2 regions of the Streptomyces sp. NPDC104309 genome follow, and region 1 is predicted to be linked to the other one. Evidence: riboswitches for the same ligand, from Rfam matches in the RefSeq annotation. Region 1 holds a riboswitch; the other holds the start of a gene.
What was found. Region 1 has a riboswitch for cobalamin ahead of ACZ68L_RS39960 (ATP-binding cassette domain-containing protein). Riboswitches for the same ligand answer to the same signal wherever they lie in the genome.
Positions count from the first base shown of each region.

Region 1 (4,193 bases):
GGCCGGTGTCGGTAGCGACCACCTGGTTCGAGAGACGGTGCAGCCGGTCCTGGTGCCGGGCGTCGACCCCGAGGAGGTCGCAGATGACGCCCATCGGCAGCGGCAGGGCGAACCGGGCGCGCAGATCGACCGTGCCGTCGCCCTCGGCGGCGGCACGGTCGACGCCGTCGAGCAGTTCGGCGGTGACGGTCTCGATCCGCGGCCGCAGCGCTTCGACCCGCCGTGCGGTGAACGCTTTGCCGACCAGTGAGCGCAGCCGCCGGTGGTCCTCGCCGTCGGCCGTCGTCATGCCCCGCACGGTCGCGAATGTCTTCAGCGGCCAGCCGTCGGGGATGCGTCCCTCGGCCAGCTCGGTGAAGTGGCGTGCGTCCTTGGCCACGTCGGGGTGGGCGAGGAACTCCTTGAGCGCCTCGTGTCCGAGGACCGCCATCCCGGCCACGTCGCCCGGGAGCACGACGGATGCCACGGCTCCTCGGGCGAGCAGCCCGGCGTTGTCCGCGTGCGGGCAGCCGCCGGCCGGGTCCATGCGGTACGGGGTGCTGGTCAACGGGGACTCTCCTGACGGTCGTCGGCCGGTGGGCGGTACCCGAGGGCGATGGGGACGGCAACCCGTTCGATTTCGCCGATCCTAGGGGCGATGCCGTCGACGGGAAGGGCTGTTGTCCCGAACGGGGACACCTCGGTATGCGAACGGGGCCCCGCTCGGTCCCGTCATGGGGCGGTACGCCCCGCGCGCGCGGATTCGCGGTCCGGCGGCACGCCCGGCACGGCGCGCGGACGCCCGGTATCGGGTCGACCGTCCGCGGTCGCCCGGAAGCGTGCGGCGCCTCGACGCATGTCCGGCCGCCGCTCGGGTGGGGCGCACGGCGCACACCCGCCACGCCTCCGCACCTCACCCGATTGGCCTAACGCGGGAGCGGCGTGCGCACCGCCGTGACGGGCGGCCAGCGCCGAGGCGCCGAGCATGCGGGGGACGGGCTCCGCAGGTGGGGAGGTTGCAGCGTCCATCCGGGTGAGGCGCGATGGAAATCGGACGCGCCTCCCCTGATGGACCCAGCCACAGGACGCGCCCAGGCGAGGAGGAATCGGTCATGGGAGCCGCTGACGGTTTCACGGATTCCGGAGAGCTCGACGGCCTGACGGTGTACGACAACGCCGGCGAGAAGATCGGCAGTGTGGGCCGGGTGTATGTCGACGACAACACCGGCCGCCCGGACTGGATCACGGTGAAGACCGGCCTGTTCGGCATGAAGGAGAGTTTCGTGCCTCTTGCGGGGGCTCGTCGTGTGGGCTCCGACCTGCACATCTCACATCCGAAGGACCGCGTCAAGGAAGCCCCCCGGGTGGACGCGGACGCGCATCTGTCGGTGGCGGAGGAGGAAGAGCTCTACCGCCATTACGGCCTTGCCAGAAACACCACCGCCAGGCTCAGTGGCCGCGCGGACACCGGGAGGACGACGTCCGGGACCGGCACCACGGCCATGGGCGCGGCGGGAGCCGCCGGAGCCGGAGCCATGGGCGAGGCCGGCACCGGGCGCACGACCGGGAGCGACAGGCCGACCGCGGCCGGAACCCCGGCAACCGGCGCCGGCACCCCCCGGGCCACCACGTCACGGACGAGCGGCCTGGCCGGCGCGGGCACCGGTACGGGCTCGGGCACTCGCGGCGATGCCGGGACGGCCGGCGCGGCCCGTCCACTCGTCGGCGCCGGGGCGGGTTCCGAGCGGTCCGCCGCCGACCTGGGCGGCAAGGAGGAGCTGATCCGCTCCGAGGAGCAACTGCTCATCGGCACCGAGGAGTACGAGAGCGGCAAGGCCCGTCTGCACAAATACGTCGTCACCGAGAACGTCACCAGGACGGTGCCGGTGACGCACGAAGAGGTGCGGGTGATCCGTGAACCCCTTCAGCCCGGCGACAGGTCTGCGGCGGGGCGTTCGGACATCCGTGAGCAGGATGTCGAGCTCACTCTGCACGCCGAGCGTGCCACGATGCGCAAGGAGACGGTGCCCGTCGAACGGGTCCGCATGGAGACCAAGCGGGTGACCGAGCAGAAGGAGATCTCCGCCGAACTCCGCAAGGAGCAGATCGACTACGCCGACAGCAAGGGCATCGGTTCCAAGGACATCGGTGGCAAGGACCTGGGCGGCGAGTTCGGCCGGGGACGCCACCGCTGACCCCGCACACCGTGGCGTACCGCCGCGGCGCAACCATGAGTGAGGGGCGGACCCGTGTGTGCCGGGGTCCGCCCTCTCGCTGTCGGCGGCCGGGGCGCTCGGGCACGAAGCGCACCGAGGGCCGCCCGTCGGGGCCGTCCGGAGCGACCCGCGCGCTGACCCGGTAGACATCGGCGATGAGTTCCTCGGTGATCACTTCCGAGGGGGTTCCGGCGGCCACCACGCGCCCCTGCTTCATGACGACGATCCGGTCGCAGAACATCGCGGACAGATTGAGGTCGTACAGAGCGATCACACCGGTGAGGGGCAACGAGGCGATCAGTGACATCAGTTCCAGCTGGTGCTGGATGTCCAGGTGGTTCGTCGGCGCGTCGAGCAGCAGTTCACACGGTTGCTGGGCCAGTGCGCGCGATCTGGGCCCATACGCGGAGCCCGTTGTACGGCGTCCCGCGCCGGGTACCGGACCGCAGGTGCCGGCAGGTCTTCGGACTCGGGTTCCTGCGGACGAAACGCCTTCCCAGGACACCCGAGGGTGCTCCCAGTGGCCGTGGCCCCGCCCGCCCCCCTCACCGCTGCGCGTCAGTTCCGGATTCTCGCCGGATTCCCTGGCCCCTTCGTGGAGTTCGACTGGCTCCGGCCAGCCATCACGGGCCTCTGCTCAGCTCACGGGCGGTGTTGTGGCCGGTGGTACGCCGGGCCGTTTCCCGTCGCACCACCTGCCTGGTGCCTACGGGCGCTGAAGAGCGATCACGGCGTTGTGTCCGCCGAATCCGAAGGAGTGACTGACGGCACGCCGGATGGGCTGCCGCAGCGGGGACTTGGTGACGCAGTTGATGTCGAACTCGGGCGCCGGTGCGTCCAGATTGGCGATCGGCGGCACGACCGCGCGTTGCAGCGTCAGGACGGTCAGTCCGGCCTCGATCGCCCCGGCCGCCCCCATGCAGTGCCCCAGGACGCCCTTCGGGGCGGTGACGGGCGGCCGGTGCGGATAGACCCGGGCGATGAGGGCGGCCTCGGTGGCGTCGTTGACCGGGGTGGCCGTGCCGTGTGCGTTGACGTGCTCGACGTCCTCTGCCGCCCAGCCCGCGTCGCGCAGCGCGATCTCCACCGCCTTGCGGGCCACCGCGCCGGACGGATGCGGACTGATGGGATGGTGGGCGTCGGTGGTGGCCCCGGTGCCCGCGACCAGCGCCCGCGGTGCCGCCCCTCGGGCGCGGGCGTCGTCCGCCCGTTCCAGCACCATGACGGCGGCGCCCTCACCCATGACCAGCCCGGCCCGGTCGGCCGCGAAGGGCCGGCACTGCCCGGCAGCGTCGCCGTCCCGCCGGGCCCCGGCTCCGGATCGGGCGAACCCGGCCATGGCGGCCGGGTAGACGATCGACTCGGTGGCTCCGGCGATCGCGATGTCGCACTGCCCCGTGATCAGCAGATCGCGGGCGACGGACAGGGCGGTGACGCCGGACGAACAGGCCGTGCACGGCGCCAGGCTGGGACCGGTGGCCCGCAGCTGGATCGCGATCTCGGCCGCCGGCATGTTCGGAATGGTGAGCAGGATGCCCGACGGAGAGGTGGCGTCGGGTCCGAGCCGGTCGAGCACGACGGCCTGCTCGGTCAGTGAGGCGGAGCCCCCGCTGCTGGTGCCGACGACCACCGCGACCCTGCCGCCCTCCCACTCCGCCGGGTCGAGCCCGGCGTCGGCGACCGCCTCCCGGGCGGCGAGAACGGCGAACTTGGTGTACCTCCCCATCCGGAACGAGGTGCGGCCGCCGATCTCGGCGTCCAGATCGATTCCGTCGACCGTGCAGGCGAAATCGATCGCGCAGCCTTCGAGCGCCGCGACGGTACGCACCGGCGAGATCCCGGCACACACACCCTTCCAGGTGGATTCGGTGTCGTTGCCGACCGGGGTGATCATGCCCAGGCCGGTGACGGCGATGACGGGCCTGTTCATCGGGCGTTGCTCATCGGTGCCGCGCTGCTCGCCGGCGCCCCGCCGCCGGCCCCGTCGACGAAACGCGT
Region 1 covers NZ_JBVJMV010000051.1:36,535-40,727, forward strand. Annotated here, with positions in the region: gene ACZ68L_RS39950 (cytochrome P450 family protein) at 1-526, opposite strand, end outside; gene ACZ68L_RS39955 (PRC and DUF2382 domain-containing protein) at 1,092-2,174, shown strand; partial or broken gene ACZ68L_RS39960 (ATP-binding cassette domain-containing protein) at 2,269-2,586, opposite strand; cobalamin riboswitch at 2,633-2,821, opposite strand; gene ACZ68L_RS39965 (beta-ketoacyl-[acyl-carrier-protein] synthase family protein) at 2,902-4,125, opposite strand; gene ACZ68L_RS39970 (acyl carrier protein) at 4,122-4,193, opposite strand, start outside.

Region 2 (4,193 bases), on a different contig from region 1:
CGAACTCCCCGGGTGCGCCGGGCAGATGGGTGTACGGACAGATGGTCGACCAGGGCTACTACTGAAACAAGTTCTCGTTACAGTGGGCGCGGTGCGCCGCACGGCCGTACGTCCGGTGCGCCGACCAGGCCTCGACGAGAGATGGGGAGCCCATGACGCAGGTGACCGACCATGGCGGGGGCGTGCACAGCATCAAGGTCCCCATCCCGGACAATCCGCTCGGCCACACCCTCGTCCATGTCCTCGACACCGATCGCGGGCCGGTCCTGATCGACACGGGCTGGGACGATCCGGAGGCGTGGGACACCCTCACCGCCGGGCTCGACGCGATCGGTACGGGCATCGGCGACATCCACGGGGTGGTCATCACCCACCACCACCCCGACCACCACGGCCTCTCCGGTCAGGTGCGCGAGGCGTCCGGGGCCTGGATCGCCATGCACGCGGCGGACGCCGCGATCGTGCGCCGCACCCGTGAGGCCCGGCCCGGCACCTGGCTGTCGTACCTCCTGACGAAGCTCACCGCCGTCGGTGCGCCCCAGGAGCATCTCGCACCGCTGCGGGCCGCGGTCGAGGACGGCCGGATGCGCACCCTGCCGGGGCTGCGGTCCGCGCTCCCGGACCGGGAGATCGTTCCGGGCGAGCTCCTCGGCCTGGCGGGCCGCGAACTGCGGGCGATCTGGACTCCGGGACACACGCCCGGTCATGTCTGTCTGCATCTGGAGGAGGAGCATCCGGGGAATCTGCCGGGCCGGGGACGGCTGTTCTCGGGAGATCATCTGCTGCCGGGGATCAGCCCGCACATCGGGCTGTACGAGGACCCGGACGCCGCGCCGGGCACCGCCCCTTCCGCCGGGGGAGACCCCATCGGTGACTACCTCGGCTCGCTGGAGCACATCGGCCGGCTCGGCGTGGCGGAGGTGCTGCCCGCCCATCAGTACGCGTTCACGGACGCCGCGGGGCGGGTACGGGAGCTCCTGGACCATCACGAGGAACGCCTCACCGGACTGCTCAAGCTGCTGGCCACGCCGCTCACGCCGTGGGAGCTGGCCGAGCGGATGGAGTGGAACCGGCCGTGGGAGCAGATCGCGCACGGTTCGCGGAACATCGCCGTCTCGGAGGCCGAGGCGCATCTGCGGCGCCTGGTCAGGCTGGGGCGCGCGGAGGCGGTGGCGGGGAGCAAGCCGGTGACGTACATCGCGGTGTGAAGGGCGCGGCCGTCGCGGTGCGAAGGGCGCGGCAGGCCGCCGGGCAGCGGGCCGCCGGGCAGGGGGCTCGTTCGCCCTCTCCCCGGCACCCCGGCTCCCGCACGGGCCCGGTTCGCATACGGGCCCGGCTTCCGGCGAACGCGGTGAAGCCGTCGCCCGCCGGGACCCTCGGGGCCGCGACGAGCCGACGCGCCCGTCCCGTCCGGAACGAGCCCCAGGGACGGCCCCGGAACCCGTCCGGCCCCGCCCGGTAGAGTGTGCGGGTCGTCATCATGCCCGTTCAGGGGGAAGCCGGTGCGAATCCGGCGCTGACCACGCAACCGTGAACCGTCGTCGCAGACGGTGAGCCGGAATGCCCTGTCCGCGGTCGTGACCGGCTCACGACCACCGGAACCCCGGTGGTCGGCACCGTCGAGGTATACGGAGCCGGAGCCTGGTGCCTGAGCGTGCCTGTGCCCGGTTCCCCACAGGAGAGGCACCGCCCACCATGACCGTACGCCGCAGCGCGGCAACGCTCGCCGCCACCGCCGCCGTGCTCTGTGCGGCCGCTGCCCCGGTCGCGGTGGCGGCGCCGTCCCCCTCCCCCTCGCCGTCCCTCGCCCTGCCGTCCGGGCTGTACGGCACGAAGGACCCGACGTACGACGGTGTCTGGCGGCAGTCGCTGGCCTTTCTCGCCCAGCGTCTGGAGGGCGTCACGCCCGCCACGAAGTCCGTGGACTGGCTGATCGCCCAGCAGTGCGGCAACGGCGCCTACGCCGCGTACCGGCCCGACGTCTCCCAGCCCTGCACCGAGAAGACCGTGCTGGACACCAACGCCACCGCGGCCGCCGTCCAGGCGTTCGTCGAGGTGGGCGGGCACCGCGACACCGTGAACAACTCGGTCCGCTGGCTGAAGTCCGTACAGAACGAGGACGGCGGCTGGGGCTACACCGCCGGCGCGCCCAGCGACGCCAACTCCACCTCGCTGGTGATCGGCGCCCTCGCCCGGCAGGGCCAGCGGCTCGCGGACATCACCACCCCGGGCGGCAAGACCCCCTACTCCCCGCTGCTCGCGCTCGCGATCCCGTGCGGCGGCAAGGACGGCGGCGCCTTCGCCTACCAGCCCGACAAGGCCGGCAAGCTCGCCGCCAACGCGGACGCCACCGCCGCCGCCGTGCTCGGCGCGATGGGCAAGGCCCTGGCCGTCGGGAACAACGCCGCGGTCAAGGGGACCAGCTGCCACCCGGGGTCCGGTCTCACGCCCGAGCAGGCCGCCCAGAACGGCGCCCACTACCTCGCGAACACCCTCGCCACGAGCGGCCACCTCGACCTGGCCCCGATGCCCGGCGCCACCGACACCACCCCGCAGCCCGACTTCGGCAACACCGCGGACGCGGTCGTCGCCCTGTCCGCCGCGGGCCACCAGGACAAGGCCGCCAAAGCCATGGCCTGGCTGAAGAAGAACTCCGGCCCCTGGGCCGAGCAGAACGGCCCCGCCGCCTACGCGCAGCTGGTCCTGGCCGCGCACGCGACCGGCGCCGACGCCCGCGACTTCAACGGCGTCGACCTGGTCGACCGGCTGAACGCGACCGGTCCCGCGCCCGCGGCCGTCACGACGCCCGACCCGTCGGCCGACACCGGGTACGAGGCCACGGAGAAGGACCAGGTGCACAGCGGCGACGACGTGATCGGTGGCGTGTGGTGGTTCATCGGCATCGGCCTCGTCGTCGCCGCGGCCGCGGCCTTCCTGATCAGCGGCCGGCGCAAGAACCGGCAGCTGTGAGGCGCGCGGGAAGGGCCACCGCGCTGCTGGTGGCCCTGGGCGCCGTCCTGGCCGTGCTCGGCGCGGGGACGGCCCAGGCGGCCGGGTACCGGTACTGGTCGTTCTGGGAGGGCTCCGGCACCGGCTGGACGTACGCCACCCAGGGCCCGTCCCTGGTCCGGCCCGACGACGGCACGGTGCAGGGCTTCCGGTTCTCGGTGAGCGAGGACTCCCAGGACTCGGCGAAGCCGCGCCGCTCCCCCGACTTCGCGAAGATCTGCGCGGACACCCCGGCCGAGGCCGGCACCAAGCGGATCGCGCTGGTCATCGACCCGGGCACGGCGGCGGACGCCCCGGCCGGCGAGACGCCGCCCGCGCCGCGCACCGCGTGCGCGCGGGTCGCCCCGGACGCGAGCACCGCCGAGGCACTCGCCTCGGTGGCCAAACCGCTGCGGTACAGCAGCGACGCGTTGCTCTGTGCCATCTCCGGCTATCCGGGCTCGGGCTGTGGGGAACAGGTCGCGGGCGACGGGCACGCGAAGCCCTCCGCTGCGGCGTCCCCGGGCGCCTCCGCCCCCGCTGCCGCCTCCGCCGGTTCGGGCGGCTCCGGTGGCGGGCCGTCCGCCGGGGTGCTCGTCGGCGTCGGCGCCGTTCTCGTCCTCGGCATCGCCGCAGTCGTGCAGGCCCGCCGCCGCCGCGGATGACCGCCCCGACCAGCGGCCGGGTGACCGGCGCCACCGGCACCGTCCGGCCGCGCCGGCCGCTGCGCGCCCCCGGGACGACCCGGAGCAACGCCCTGCCCGCCGGGGCCTGGTGGCTGTGGGCGCTCGGTCTCGCCACCGCCGCGTCCCGGACCACCAATCCGCTGCTGCTCGGGCTGCTGGTGGGGGTCGCGGGCTATGTGGTCGCGGCCCGCCGCACGGACGCGCCGTGGGCCCGTTCGTACGGGGCGTTCATCAAGATCGGGCTGTTCGTCGTCGGTGTGCGGCTGGTCTTCTCCGTCTTTCTCGGTTCGCCGATCCCCGGGACGCATCCGCTGTTCACGCTCCCCGAGGTGCCGCTGCCCGACTGGGCGAAGGGCGTCAGGATCGGTGGCCGGGTCACCGCCGAGCAGCTGGTCTTCGCGCTGTACGACGGGGCGAAGCTGGCCACCCTGCTGATCTGCGTCGGCGCCGCGAACTCGCTCGCCAACCCGACCCGGCTGCTGAAGTCGCTGCCGGGTGCGCTGTACGAGGCGGGGGTCG
Region 2 covers NZ_JBVJMV010000012.1:183,085-187,277, forward strand. Annotated here, with positions in the region: gene ACZ68L_RS19715 (MBL fold metallo-hydrolase) at 153-1,208, shown strand; cobalamin riboswitch at 1,453-1,587, shown strand; gene ACZ68L_RS19720 (prenyltransferase/squalene oxidase repeat-containing protein) at 1,696-2,970, shown strand; gene ACZ68L_RS19725 (SCO2322 family protein) at 2,967-3,653, shown strand; gene ACZ68L_RS19730 (energy-coupling factor transporter transmembrane component T) at 3,650-4,193, shown strand, end outside.
Region 2: another riboswitch for cobalamin. It lies ahead of ACZ68L_RS19720 (prenyltransferase/squalene oxidase repeat-containing protein); the one in region 1 lies ahead of ACZ68L_RS39960 (ATP-binding cassette domain-containing protein).